2 regions of the Marinobacter sp. MIT930201 genome follow, and region 2 is predicted to be linked to the other one. Evidence: predicted binding sites of a transcription regulator. Region 2 holds the regulator's gene; the other holds the start of a gene.

What was found. The regulator FliA, encoded in region 2, starts transcription of late flagellar genes. The targets are predictions, from matches to a motif close to CTAAAGTTTNNNNNNNNNNNGCCGNTAA.
Positions count from the first base shown of each region.
Region 1: the regulator FliA is predicted to act here: its motif matches at 3,478-3,505, upstream of SIC19_RS15545 (methyl-accepting chemotaxis protein).

Region 1 is NZ_CP138916.1:3,401,600-3,408,994, forward strand. Features, by position in the region: gene SIC19_RS15525 (acyl-CoA dehydrogenase) at 1-390, shown strand, start outside; gene SIC19_RS15530 (hypothetical protein) at 502-762, shown strand; gene SIC19_RS15535 (hypothetical protein) at 897-1,199, shown strand; gene SIC19_RS15540 (PhoX family protein) at 1,352-3,382, shown strand; gene SIC19_RS15545 (methyl-accepting chemotaxis protein) at 3,617-5,257, shown strand; gene SIC19_RS15550 (DUF4870 family protein) at 5,323-5,694, shown strand; gene SIC19_RS15555 (MFS transporter) at 5,688-7,004, opposite strand; gene SIC19_RS15560 (DUF1513 domain-containing protein) at 7,090-7,395, opposite strand, start outside.
Region 2 is NZ_CP138916.1:3,705,858-3,713,252, forward strand. Features, by position in the region: gene flhA (flagellar biosynthesis protein FlhA) at 1-1,942, shown strand, start outside; gene flhF (flagellar biosynthesis protein FlhF) at 2,003-3,298, shown strand; gene SIC19_RS16905 (MinD/ParA family protein) at 3,345-4,157, shown strand; gene SIC19_RS16910 (RNA polymerase sigma factor FliA) at 4,188-4,919, shown strand; gene cheY (chemotaxis response regulator CheY) at 5,096-5,479, shown strand; gene SIC19_RS16920 (protein phosphatase CheZ) at 5,501-6,289, shown strand; gene SIC19_RS16925 (chemotaxis protein CheA) at 6,307-7,395, shown strand, end outside.

The DNA.
Region 1 (7,395 bases), 300 kb from region 2:
ATGCAGGTGGACCTGGAAGCCGCCACCACCGATCGGTGCCAGCAATGGGCGCTGTCCCTCAGTGAAACCCTGCAGCAAGCAGTGAAAGTGACCCAGAGTCTGGGTAAATCCCTGATGTCGGAGGATCCCGACCGGGTGTTGGCCAACGCGTCCTGCTACCTGCACCTGTTCGGACATATCATCGTATCCTGGATGTGGCTGCGTCAGGCCAACGCCGCCGCCAAGGCCCTCGGTTCTGCCAACAGCGACGAAGAAAGGAACTTCTACCAGGGCAAGCTTCAGGCCGCCCAGTACTTCTTCCATTGGGAGTTGCCCACTGTGGCACAGGATCTGGTGCTGCTCCGCAACCAGGACGACACCTGCATGAACATGAAGTCGGAGTGGTTCTGAAACTGGCGGACTGACACAATCTAAACCAGACTGTAGGCTGGCCCCGGAACGCAGGTTTCAGCGTACCGGGGCGCTTTCCTATCCTGCTGCATCCACAGGGAAGAAGCTGCCATGACGTCGGGACACGCCTCCAATGCCTATCGCCCGGTACGCTGTGAAATTCACAGTTTGCTCCGGGAGTATCTGACCTCTTCAAAACTGGCCGAGATTGTCTATCGCGACGATGCCGGTCAGATCTGTACGACCCACGATGTCATCCGCGATCTCTTCAGTCGCGCTGGCCAGGAGTTTGTTTTTCTTGGGCGGGGGCACATGGTTCGCCTTGATCACGTGCTGACACTGGACGGTAAGGTCGTAGCCGGAGCCAATTAATGGCTACAGGTTATTGCTTTCGCTAACTTATTGTCGCTGCTAACAAAAACGTAATTCCCAAGTAATTGTGCCCGCTCCGTCACGGCCGTAGACTTGTCGCTGTTGTTTTCACACGCCAAAGAAAGGACACAGTTATGAACAAGCTGACACTGAGCGCACTGGCACTGCTGATGACGCTGGGCCTTGCGGCCTGCAGCCAGGATGACAACGAAGGCGTCGATCTCGAGGAAGCCGGCGACAACGTTGAGGAAATGGCGGATGACGCTGGCGATGCGGTCGAAGAGACCTACGAAGATGCCACCGGCCAGAATGACAGCGCCTGGGACGAAACCAAGGACGCTGCTGGAGATGCCGCCGAAGAAACTGGCGAAGCAATGGAAGAGACCGGTGAGGAAATGGGCGAAGCCGCTGAGGAAGCCGGCGACTCCATGCAATAAGATTGCGTCTGTGGCCTGCCCTTTATGGGCAGGCTTTTTTGGTTGTAAGAAATTGTTAAAGAAACTGTCTTTTTACTGTCTGAAATCTGTCACCTAACCCACCGACACTGTTCTCTCGAAAACCAATAACCCACCCGAGAGAGAGCAGGACCATGGCAAAGCATGACCTGGATCCCAACTACCTGGATCCCAATTACGAGCCCGTCGTCAACCATTCAAGCAACACGCCCTTTCATCAGGTCCTCGCGGCCCGTATGCAGCGCCGTACCGTTATGAAAGGTTCCGTTGGCGCCGCGTTGGCCAGCGTTATGGGGTTGGGCCTGGCTGGCTGTGGCAGTGATGACGACGATGACAACGGTTCCTCCACAGGGGGAAGTTCCGCCAATACGGATCTTGGTTTCAAGGCGGTTGCCGTATCCAGCGACAATGAAGTCGTTGTTCCCGAGGGATACTCATCCGTGGCTTTTCTTCCCTGGGGCACCCCGATCACCGGATCCTATCCCGAGTATAAAGCCGATGGCACCAATACCGGTGCCGATCAGGAACAGCAGGTTGGAATGCACCACGATGGTCTCCATTTCTTCCCGATTGACCAGAAGGCCGGTGGCAACAGCTCAACGGAAGGCCTGTTGGTGATGAACCATGAGTACATCGAGCAGGACTTCATTCATGCCAATGGCCCGACCAATGCTGCTGATAACGGTGGCGTGCGACCCGCCGATGAGGTTCGCAAGGAAATTGCCGCTCACGGTGTGTCTGTCGTTCACATCAAGCGTGACACCAACGGTACCTGGGACGTCGTCTTCGGCAGCCCATTCAATCGTCGCATTACCGGCAACACCGAGATGGACATTCGTGGCCCGGTACGTGGTTACAGCAAGCTGGTCACAACCTACAGTCCCGACGCGACCGAAACTCGCGGTACCCTGAACAACTGTGCGATGGGCCCAACGCCCTGGGGCACCTACCTGGCCGCGGAAGAGAATTGGCACGGTTACTTTGCCAATAGCGATGCGACCCAGCCTCGCGAGCAGACCAGACATGGTGTTGGCAGCTCCAGCCGATACGACTGGGAGTTGGCAGACAGTGCGGCCGACCAATATGTGCGATTCAATGTGAGCACGACCGGAGCGGCGGCTACAGATGATTATCGCAACGAAGCCAACACCTACGGCTTCATGGTTGAAATTGATCCGTTTACGCCGGAAAGCAAACCCCAGAAACGCACTGCGTTGGGACGCTTTGGTCACGAGGGCGTCATCTTTGCGCCGGCGAAGGAAGGTGAGCCGGTGGTGTGTTACTCCGGTGACGATTCCCGTTTCGAGTACATCTACAAGTTTGTGTCGTCTCAGCCCTACTACGCCGCGACGGCCGGTGGCTACCTGTTGGATGAGGGTACCCTGTACGTTGCCCGCTTCAACGAGGATGGCTCTGGTGACTGGCTGGCGCTGGATCTGGACGACGCGGATTTCGCCAGCAAGGTTGCTGCGGCTGAAGGCGGCATGGTCGGCGATATCCAGTTCGACGGTTTTGAGAACCAGGCTGATGTTCTGCTGAATACCCGCCTCGCAGCCGATATTGCCGGCGCTACGACGATGGACCGCCCGGAGTGGGGTGCCGTTGATCCCAACTCTGGCGAGGTCTATTTCACCCTGACAAACAACTCGAACCGGGGCCAGCCAGGGTTCGACGACGTCAACGCCGCCAACCCGAACTCTCCCAATGCCACCGGCCACATCATTCGCTGGACTGAAGAAGGTAGCGATCACACGGCTACCAGCTTTGACTGGGACATCTTTGTCTTCGCCGGCGAGCAGGGTACGGAAACTGTTGTCGATGGTGAGGCCGTCGTCTCCCTGAACGATGATAATATTTTCAACAGCCCGGATGGCCTCTGGTTTGACTACAATGGCCGGCTGTGGATCCAGACCGATGGTTCTGATGCTGACCCGTACTTCAACAACATGATGCTGGCCGCCAATCCGGAGACACGCGAAATCAAGCGCTTCTTCGTCGGGCCCCAAGGTTGTGAAGTAACTGGCGTTGTCAGCACACCGGACGTTAAGACCATGTTCGTGAACATCCAGCACCCGGATGGTAACTGGCCGAACGCGGCCGAGTCCCGTCCCCGCGACGCCACTGTTATCGTAACCAAGGACGATGGCGGTGTGATCGGCGCCTGATCGCCTGATAGAGGCGCCACGGGCGCACACCGACAAGAGCCAGCCGTAACGCCGGATTCTTCCAACAGGACGTCTCCGGCGTTACGGCTTTTTTGTTTCAGTTTTTCATCGATCTGCCGTAAAACCAGTATTGGTCAACTAAAGTAGCAGTTATAAGTAAAGGTCAATTCTTTACTCTCAAGAGTAATCGTCAAAAAAGATGCATTCACTAATAATGAAAATAAAGAGGTGGATATGGGTTTGCTCAGTCGGCCTGTTCTGGTTGTGGGGGTGTCAGTCGCCGTTGTCGTCGCCTTTGGGGCTTTCCTGGTGGCGCCGTTGATAGGGTTGGATAGCGCGTCGCTGGTGGCGGGCGTGGTTATTGGCCTGGTCGTCGCCACCGCGTATCTGGTGTTACGCGTTCTGGAACCGGTTGAACGTTCCATCAAGCAGCTCAACGCCGGTAAGCTGCCAGCGGATAGTCCGCTGGGCAAACAGTGTGCAAGCCTCCTTGCGGACGCCAAAGCAGGGCGGGCACTGGTGGAAACCCTGTCCGGCAGTGCCGATAAAAGTGCCATTTCTGCGGCCCAGGTGTCCCACGCGGCCGACCAACTAAAAAACCGCCTGGATCGACAGGTCAGTGAAACTGCACAGATGGCGGAGTACGCGGGTCAGATTACCGAGAGTGTGCGTGAATCCGCCCAGCAGGCCACCGATGCTGCGACCATGGCTCTGCAGAACCGTCAGGTGAGCGTTGAGGGCCGTGATGCGCTGACCACTGCCATCAATAGCGTGCGAGCCGTGCACGAGCAGTCCAGCGAGAACCTCAGATTAATTCAGGAACTGAACGAGAAATCCAACAAGATCCAGGGTGTCACCACCACCATTCAGGGCATCGCGGAACAAACCAACCTGCTGGCCTTGAACGCGGCAATTGAAGCCGCTCGTGCCGGCGACCAGGGGCGGGGCTTTGCGGTGGTTGCCGACGAGGTCAGGCAATTGGCCGGGCGAACCGCGCAGGCAACCGGTGAGGTGGCCGAAACGCTGCAGGAAATACGTTCCGATACCTCCCTGATTGTTTCGCGGATCGAGGACCTGGCCAAGAGCGTTGAATCCGGCTTGGAGTCAGTTGAAAGCGTTGGCGAGCGCCTTGATCAGATTCGTGATCAGTCTGACCGTGTGCAGCAGCAGGTGGCGCGCATTGCCGAGATTGACCAGAACAACGAGCAGAGCCTGCAGCAGGTATCGTCGGCCATTGAAACGGTTCGGGATCAGATTACCGAGAGCGATACCAGCGTTGCGTCGCTTGCCCAGCAGGCAGCGACACTGATGGAACTGGCGGAAGAGGCCAACGCGGCATTTGCGTTGAACAGCGATGAAAGCTATCACCGCTTCTTCTACGACCAGGCCCGGCAGGGTGCGGACCGGATTGGAAAGCTCTTTGAAAAAGCGGTTCGCGATGGGCAACTGGCAGAAAGCGCCCTGTTTGATAAGCAAAGAACCCCCATTCCCAAGACCGATCCACAGAAGTATTCCAGCAGCTTTGATCGGTTCACCGATCAGCAACTGCCCACCGTTCAGGAAGCGGTGAAAGGGGCCCACCCGTCGATGGTCTTCGCGATTGCCGCCGCGCCGGATGGCTATGTGCCGACCCACAACCGTGATTTCGCCCATGCGCCAACGGGCGACCCGAAAGTGGATCTGGTAAAGAGTCGCAGCAAACGGCTGTTTAACGACCGCACCGGTGCTCGGTGTGGCAGCCATACCCAGAATATGCTGCTACAGACCTACCGCCGGGATACTGGCGAGGTTATGCATGACCTGTCAGTGCCGATCTACGTGAATGGCAAGCACTGGGGTGGCTTCCGCCTGGGTTACAAACCGGACAACCGCTAAGTTCCAGCGGTTTCCGGCTCCTGTTGCTGTGATACACTGCGGGTGTGGAGCCAGAGGAGAGTGACTTGTCCGAGCACGAATACATCCCCGCCAATGCAGACCCCATAGCACGACGTGAAGAGCCAGGCCGCAACCTGGCGGTGCTGGTTTATATCCTGCAGGCGCTGTCGTTCTTTGTCGGTGGCATTACCGGCCTGGTGGGTGTGATCATCAATTACGTCAAGCTCGATGACGTAAAGAGCACCTGGATAGAGCCTCATTTCCGTTGGCAGATACGAACCTTCTGGATCGGGCTGTTATGGACGGTGATTGGCATCGTGACGACGCCACTGATCATTGGCTGGTTTGTGTTACTGGGCATCTCCATCTGGATCATCTACCGCATTGTGAAAGGCGCCCTGGCGTTGAACGACGGGAAGCCACCGGAACCTCACTGATCCTCGGTCACTTCCCTTAACCGGGTGGCGCTGATGGCGCCGGCCAGCCCCATGGCGCCCAGCGTCAGTATCACCGCCACGTCGGATATCATCGATACCAGCGCTGTCAGCCCGCCCGTTGCCAGTAACAGCACCCCAATAACGGTATTGCTCACGGAGGTATAGTCGGTGCGTTTGTTGCCGCCTGCCATATCGACCAGATACGTTTTACGTCCCAGTCGAACCCCCGCATGCGCAATGCTCAGCACGAAGAACCCGGCGGGATAGAACCAGATGCTGGAGGTTGCTTCGCCGGCAAACAAAGCGGTCAGGCCCACCGTCAGGCAAGCGCCACTGGCGACAATGGCACCGCGAATCATTACCCGCCGGCTGGACTCGTCCGCCATCCAACCCCACACGCTGGCGCTGATGGAACTGGCGAGGCTGCTCGCCAGCAGAAAGACGCCCAGAAGCCACCCGGTATCAGAGTTTTTCTGGGCGAGCACGACAAAGTAAGGCGACGCCAGCGCTGAGCACAACAGCAGGGCGCGGGTAATCACGAAGTGCCGGAAGGGCACGTCATCCCTGAGAAGGGACAGGCTTTTGAACGCGTCCCCAAGCGCATTGCCGCCACCGCCGGTTTCGCCCTCGTATTCATCAACAGAGGCGAATAGAAAGCCGGCAATAACCCAGAGGCAGGCAGCCAACAGGAGCAGGAGGGTGTAGAAAAGTACGCCAGGGTCACCCCGGTTCCAGAACAGCAAGGCGGTGAGGATGACTGTTGCGGTCCCACCGATGGTGGAGGCCAGGCCAGACAGCCGCCCTCGGCGTTTCTTCGGGATGCATTTCCCCTGCACGTCCTTCATGGACACCGAGCAGAACCCCCGGGCCAGGGAAAACAGCACCAATGCGCCCACCACGCCGGCGCCCGCGGCGTAGCCCTCCAGGAACCAGACGCTCGCCGCCATGCCCAGAACACTGGCCGCCTGGCCAAAGCTTCCCAGGGTCCAGAACCATTTGCGTACAGGCTTGCGCCGGACCCAGGCACCGATCACCATTTGCGGAATCATTGAGCCGGACTCCCGGATCGGAACCAGCCAGGCCACCAGGGCAGGCGCTCCGATAGCGCTCAAAAGCCAGGCCAGCACGGTCTTGGGGCTGATCAGCAAGTCACCAAGTTTGGTCAGCACATTGCTGCCGAGGATCAGGAAGAAGTTGCGTGGCACCTCCCGGCAGGCTTCATCGGGGATGTCCGTGCAGACCCGGGCGTCTTCTTCGTTGGCAATCAGGCTGTAAACCTGGTCGAGGGTGTCCTTGTTTCTGGCGGGCAAGTTGCCGTCCTCCTGAACAAATGGCTCATAAGGATACCAGCTAAGGCGAGTTGCCTTAAGGCAGGAGGGCCGCGTTGCGGGTGATTCAGACCAGGTGGTGGTCCCACTGGACCGGCAGATCGGCGATTTGCCGTGACTGATTGTCCTGCCCCAGGCGCACCAGTTTTCCGCGTCCGGAGGAGATCAGGAAATCGCCTCCTGCCAAAGCCTGGACGCCAGCGCAGTCGGGTATGGACGCCCTGGCCAGCAGTTCGCCAGTGATGCCATTGAACACCACGGCGGTGCCGCCCACTGGCGACGCGGCAGCGACAAGGTCGTTCTCGGGATGGGCAACAACGCTGGCGATGTAGTTGGCCAGTGCTGCCTGGGTATCCTCTTCGAATCGGATTTC
Region 2 (7,395 bases):
ACTGTTGAGGCTGGCGCTCAACGTTGCCTCCACGCGGATTGTTCTGCTCAACGGCCATGAGGGCGGTGATGCGGCCGGTAAGGTGATCGAATCGTTCGGCGCGGTCCTCATCGGCGGTAACTACGCGGTTGGCCTGGTGGTCTTCGCCATTCTCATGATCATCAACTTCCTGGTGGTCACCAAAGGTGCCGGCCGGGTGTCGGAAGTTAGCGCGCGTTTCACCCTGGATGCCATGCCGGGTAAGCAGATGGCTATCGATGCCGACCTTAATGCCGGTCTTATCAACCAGGAAGAAGCCAAGCATCGCCGGGCTGAAATCGCCCAGGAGGCCGATTTCTACGGCTCCATGGACGGCGCCAGTAAATTTGTCAAGGGCGACGCCATTGCCGGCCTGTTGATCCTGGCCATCAACCTGATCGGTGGCATTGCCATCGGTATGCTTCAGCACAGTCTCGATTTTGGTACCGCTACACAGAACTATGCACTACTGACCATTGGTGACGGCCTGGTGGCACAGATTCCGTCACTGCTGCTGTCGACGTCTGCAGCGATCATGGTTACCCGGGTAACGTCCAGCCAGGACATGGGCGGGCAGATACTGCAACAAATGTTCAACGCTCCCAAGGCGCTGGGTATCGCTGCCGTTATCCTCATCATCCTTGGCCTGATTCCTGGCATGCCGCACGTGGCATTCCTTGGTCTGGGCGCGATTGCCGGTGGTATTGCCTGGTACATATGGCAACAGGAGCGCCAGACCGTTGAGGAAGATGGTGTGTTCCCGGTCCGGGGCGGTGGTGCCCGTCCGGCAGGCCCGGGGCGCGACCTGCCGCCCGGTGGTGAGGGCGGTGAACACAGTGCCCAGCTGCCGCCGCCGGGGGAAACCCGGGAACTCGGTTGGGACGATGTGGCCACCGTGGATGTCGTGGGCCTGGAGGTGGGCTATCGCCTGATTCCCCTGGTGGATAAGTCCCAGGGTGGTCAGCTTCTCAGCCGCATCAAGGGCGTTCGCAAAAAGCTCTCACAGGATCTGGGCTTCCTGATGCCTTCGGTCCATATTCGCGACAACCTCGACCTGATGCCCAATGTTTATCGCATCACCCTGATGGGGGTGACCATTGCCGAGGCAGAAATCCATCCGGACCGTGAACTGGCGATAGACCCAGGTCAGGTGTTCGGCAAGATCGAGGGGATAGAGGGCAAAGACCCCGCCTTTGGCCTGGACGCCAGTTGGATCGAACCGGACAAGAAAGACCAGGCACAGACCCTCGGTTATACCGTCGTGGACGCCAGTACCGTAGTGGCAACACACCTCAACCAGATCCTCCAGAAACACGCCCACGAACTGCTTGGCCATGAGGAAGTCCAGAAGTGGCTGGAACAGCTCGAGAAAGTATCTCCAAAGCTGGCGGAAGAACTGGTACCCACCACCATTTCCATCAGCCTGCTGCTGAAGGTGCTGCAGAACCTGCTGAAAGAGGAAGTGCCGATCCGTGACATGCGCTCTATTGCCGAAGCGATCGTGAACGTTCATCCGAAGAGCCAGGACCCGAAGCTGCTGACCACGGTTGCCCGCCAGTCACTGCGCCGGATGATTGTCCAGAGTATCTGTGGCAACGACACAGAGATCCCGGTGATCACTCTGGATCCAGACTTGGAACAGTTATTGCTGAAGTCCATGCAGCAGAGTCAACAATCCGGCGGTCAGGAAGACATCGGGCTGGTGCTGGAGCCAAATATGGTTGAGAAGCTTCAGCGGTCGCTCCAGGACAGCGTTCAGCGCCAGGAGATGTTGGGCAAGCCGGCGATTCTATTGGTTTCAGGGCCCTTGCGCCCGGTACTGGCGAAGTTTGCCAGCTACGGAGTAGAGCGTCTGCATGTACTGTCGTACCAGGAAATTCCGGATAACAAACAGATCACTATTGTCGCATCCGTCGGTCAGTAAAGGCCGCGGCTGGAAAGGCGGAAGGCGCTGGAAAGCGCTGACCGGGGAGGAAGCATCATTATGAAAGTTAAGCGGTTTTTTGCCCAAAGCATGGCAGAGGCACTGCGTCAGGTGCGGGATCAGATGGGTCCCGATGCCGTAATCCTTTCCAATCGTCGTGTGGATGGTGGCGTCGAAATTGTGACAGCGCTCGATTATGACGAAAATATGGCGCGCCAACGCCTCGGTGACGCTGCGCGGGAAGCCACCAATGGCTCACGGCTAGCCGAAATGCAGGCGGAACAGCATCGCCGCCTGGAGGACGAACTCGGCCGCTCTCGCGATCGTATTCGGGAAGTGCGGGAAAAGCGCGCGACCTATGGTAATGCGGTTGCGGGTGGGGACTTCGGTCACGCTGGCTTGTCGAAAGAATCGCTGGCCGACGATGACATGGTGGTTGAAGAGCCTACCGCTGCCAGCGCTGCCTATTCCGGAGAGCTGGCGCAAATGCGTGCGGAGATCAGTTCCCTCCGTGACCTGGTCAGTGCCCGGAATGGCGGTGAACCCGAACAAACAGCGGTTAACGCAGTACAGCAGAGGCTGTCTGAGAGGTTGCAGGAGTTTGGTCTCGGGCTGGAGCTCGCCAACTCTCTGTCCCGGCGCCACCGCGCAGGCCGGCTTGAGGATGGCTGGAAGCAGTCTCTGAAAATGCTGGCCGCCGGTGTGAAGACCGCGCGTACTGAATGGGCGGATGAGGGCGGTGTCTACGCCCTGGTGGGCCCAACCGGGTCCGGCAAGACGACGACCATCGGCAAGCTGGCCGCGCACTATGTGCTGCGCCACGGCGCCGACTCTCTGGCGCTGGTCACCACCGATCGCTATCGGGTCGCGGCCCATGAGCAACTATTCGTGTTCGGGCGCATACTGAACGTTCCGGTTCGGGTTGTGGACGAAACCCATTCCCTGGACGACATACTGGACGAACTGTCGGACCGGCACCTGGTGTTGATTGATACCGCTGGCCTGACCAGCACCGACAAGGGCTACGAGGAGCAGCTTATGGAGCTGGCTCGCAGTCACCATCGGATTCGAACCCATCTGGTGGTTTCGGCAACCAGTCAGCCGCGCATCATGAAATCCGTTTGGCATTGCTATAAGATGGCAAATCTTACGGGTTGTGTGATGACCAAAATCGATGAAGCACTGACCCTGGGTGAATCGCTGGGATTCGTCATGGAAACGGGATTGCCGGTGGCGTATTACACCGACGGGCAGAAAATCCCGGAAGACCTGCACCACGCTGAGTCCATTCCGCTGGTGCGGTTGGCCGTGGAGAGGCTGAAGAAACTCCAGCAGCAACAGGCAGTCGCTGTTTAAAAACAACACAGCCTGCGGTTAAACGCGGCAAGAGATCAGAGTCAGTATGAGCAAACCACATCCGGTACAGGTGATTGCCGTTTCCGGCGGGAAAGGGGGCGTTGGCAAGAGCAACGTATCAGTGAACCTTGGCATCGCCCTAGCACAAATGGGACGGCGGGTGGTGCTGCTCGATGCCGACCTGGGCCTTGCCAACATTGACGTTCTGCTTGGCATTACCGCCAATCGTAATATCCAGGACGTCATCGCCGGGGAATGTGACCTTCGGGATGTGTTGGTCAACGGCCCCGGTGGCATCAAAATCGTGCCCGCGTCCTCAGGTACCCAACGCATGACCCAGCTTTCCAATCTGGAGCACGCTGGCCTGATCAACGCGTTCAGCGAACTGGGTGACCAGATCGATGTGCTGATCGTTGATACCGCTGCGGGTATTTCCGAATCGGTGGTCAGTTTCCTCCGAGCCTCACAGGAACTATTACTGGTTGTCTGTGATGAACCTACCTCTATCACCGATGCCTACGCCCTTATAAAGCTTATGAATCGGGATTACGGCACCAACCGCTTCCGTATACTGGCCAATCAGGTCAGGAATGAGCAGGAAGGTCGCCATCTGTTTGAAAAACTGACCCGGGTTACCGAGCGCTTTCTTGATGTGGCACTACAATATGTGGGTATGGTGCCGTATGACGAGGCCGTAAAAAAAGCGGTACAGCGCCAGCGTGCCGTGCTGGACGCCTATCCGCGGGCAAAAGCATCGTTGGCGATCAAGAGCCTCGCGGAGAAAGTGGATAGCTGGCCGCTGCCATCATCGCCCCGGGGACATCTGGAATTCTTTGTGGAGCGGCTCGTCGAAGTCTGATTTTGATCCTGTCACTGAATAGCCGGATACATGACATTGGCGAAAGAACTTGGAACCTACAACCGGACGGGTACACGAGGACCTTCCCAGCTCGTTGAGGAGCAGGCCCCGCTGGTCAAAAAAATAGCGCTTCACCTCATGGCGCGGCTGCCGGCATCTGTCCAACTGGATGACCTTATGCAGGCAGGCATGATTGGCTTGTTGGAAGCTGCACAGCGATACAGTTCCGACAAGGGGGCTACCTTTGAGACATACGCCGGGATCCGGATTCGCGGAGCCATGGTAGATGAAATTCGCAAAGGTGACTGGGTACCCCGATCCGTCCACAGGAACTCCCGCCGCATTGCCAAAGCCATCAAGGCTGTCGAGGACCGCCTGGGTCGGGAAGCTCAAGACTCGGAAGTAGCCGAGGAGCTGGGGCTGGACCTCGACGAATACTATTCCTCCCTGAGCGATGCTAACAGTGGCCGACTTTTTAGCCTGGATGAGCTCAATGAATCCGGCGAGCTGCCGATAGAAGAAACAGAGGACAGTGATAACCCGTTGGATGGCTTGGCGTCCGACAACTTCCGGAAGAGCCTGGCAGCTGCGATTGGTGACCTGCCCGAGCGAGAAAAGCTGGTGCTCAGCCTTTACTATCAGGAAGAATTGAACCTGAAGGAAATTGGTGCTGTGTTGGGTGTCAGTGAAAGCCGGGTCAGCCAGATTCACAGCCAGGCCGCGCTCCGTCTGCGGGGGCGTCTTACTGGTTGGCAGAGCTGAACAGGCCGCCAGTCCCATTGAACGGCGTTACCAGGCATTCTTTACTGTAGCCTTTTGGTAACCGGTGCTTTACAACCGGCTCAAAGGCCACACAATAAGCGGTTAAACTACCGGCCTGCTAGACTGTGAGCCGGAAGCCAAAAACGAATTCCGGGCGTTTTTAACTGGAGGTCCCATTGGACAAGAACATGAAAATCCTGATTGTGGATGACTTCTCCACAATGCGACGGATCATTAAGAACCTGCTTCGCGATCTCGGTTTTACCAACACTGACGAAGCAGACGACGGCAATACAGCACTGCCTATGCTCAGGAGCGGCAAATACGATTTTCTGGTAACCGACTGGAATATGCCAGGGATGTCCGGACTCGATCTGCTCAAGGAAGTCCGTGCCGATGACAGCCTGAAAACACTGCCTGTGCTCATGGTGACCGCCGAGGCGAAGCGCGACCAGATTGTCGCTGCTGCGCAGGCCGGTGTGAACGGCTACGTGGTCAAGCCCTTCACGGCAGCCGTACTCAAGGAGAAGATTGAGAAGATCTTCGAACGCATCCAGTAATTCAGAGGTCGGACGGCTCCCATGAGCAATAGAAAAAAAGACCCACAGGGGCTCGACCCGGAGGTCACGGAGAAACTCCGCAGCCAGGCGGCCGAGTTGGTTGAACAGGTCAACGCCGGGGACTATGGCCGCGCGATGACGCTGATCAATGAATTGAGCGAGGTGAGGGACCAGAGCCTGTATCGGGAAGTCGGCCGCTTGACCCGCAGCCTCCACGAGGCGATCCGCAATTTCCAGATCGATCCCCGTAACGCCGAACAGTCAGAAGCTCTGTCGAAGATGACCGATGCGTCGGATCGCCTTGAGTACGTGGTTCAGATGACCGGTAAAGCAGCCAATCGGACCATGGATCTGGTTGAGGAGGCTATGCCCAAGGCCAGCGCACTCCGCGACGAGGCCGCCGAGCTGAGAGACCAGTGGCAGAAACTGCGTCGCCGCGAGATGGCGCCGGCTGAATTTCGTGAGCTCTATGCCCGTATCGACACGTTTTTCGTGACCCTGAATACCGATGCCGGGGCGATGTACGACAACTTGTCGGAAATTCTTCTGGCCCAGGATTTCCAGGACCTCACTGGGCAGGTGATCCAAAAGGTCACCACTCTGGTTAAAGAGGTGGAAGAGCATCTGTTGAGCCTGGTAGTGATGGCGAGTCATGTGGACCAGATGACCGGCACCGTGCATGAACTGGAAGAGCGGGAAAAGATATCGGCGGAACAGGGTGTTGGTCCACAGATCAAGGCCGAAGAACGCGAAGACGTAGTATCGGGACAGGACGATGTTGATGATCTTCTGTCCAGTCTCGGTTTCTGAGTAAGAGAGGGTAACGCATGGCGCTTGATGCCGATGAAGAGATCCTGCAGGACTTCCTTGTTGAGGCAGGCGAGATACTCGAAAAGCTGTCGGAGCAACTGGTCGACCTGGAACAAAACCCGGACGACAGCGATCTGCTCAACGCCATCTTCCGAGGCTTTCACACCGTAAAAGGCGGCGCTGGGTTTCTGCAACTCGATGCCCTGGTGAACTGCTGTCATTCCGCGGAGAACGTCTTCGATATCCTGCGCAACCACAAGCGCAAGGTAGACTCGGAACTGATGGACGTGGTGCTGGAAGCCCTGGATCACGTCAATGCCATGTTTGAACAGGTTCGCCACCACGAGGAACCGACGCCAGCTCCCGAGGAACTGATTGCCGCTCTGGACGCATTGGCGCAGCCGGCAGGGGAGTCGTCGCCAGCAAACGCAGCGGTCGCTCGCGAAGAACAGAACGAGAGCAACGAAGCCAGTTCTGGAGACGATGGCGGTGATATTACCGACGACGAATTCGAGCGGTTGCTGGATGCCCTGGAAGAGGAAAAGACCAGCAGCGCTCCGGTTTCCAGTGACGACGGCAATGAATCTTCAGGCGGTGACGGAGGGAGCGGAGACGACATCTCCGATGATGAATTCGAGGCCCTGCTGGACCAATTGCATGGCAAGGGCCAGTTCTCAGGCCCGCCTGAAACCGGCAAGGCAGCCCCTGACAGCCAGGATGCCTCGGGCGACAAGGTTACCAGTGATGAGGCCAGTGACAGCAAGGGTGGCGACGACCTGATTTCGGACGACGAGTTCGAAAAGTTGCTGGATGACCTGCACGGCAAGGGTGGTAGCCCTACGGCAGAAACTGCCAAGCCGGCCCCTGGGCCTGCTGCAAAGCAGCCGTCGGCCACGTCTCCCAGTGCCAAGGCTGACAAGCCCGCGCAACCGACTGGTAAGCCCGAAAAAGCGCCTGCGGATAATGGCAAGGCAGGCGTAACGCCCGCGATGCCGGCACGGGATGCGAATGCACCAGTGGCTGAAACTTCGGTGCGGGTGGATACCAAGCGCCTGGACGACATCATGAACATGGTGGGTGAACTGGTGTTGGTGCGTAACCGGTTG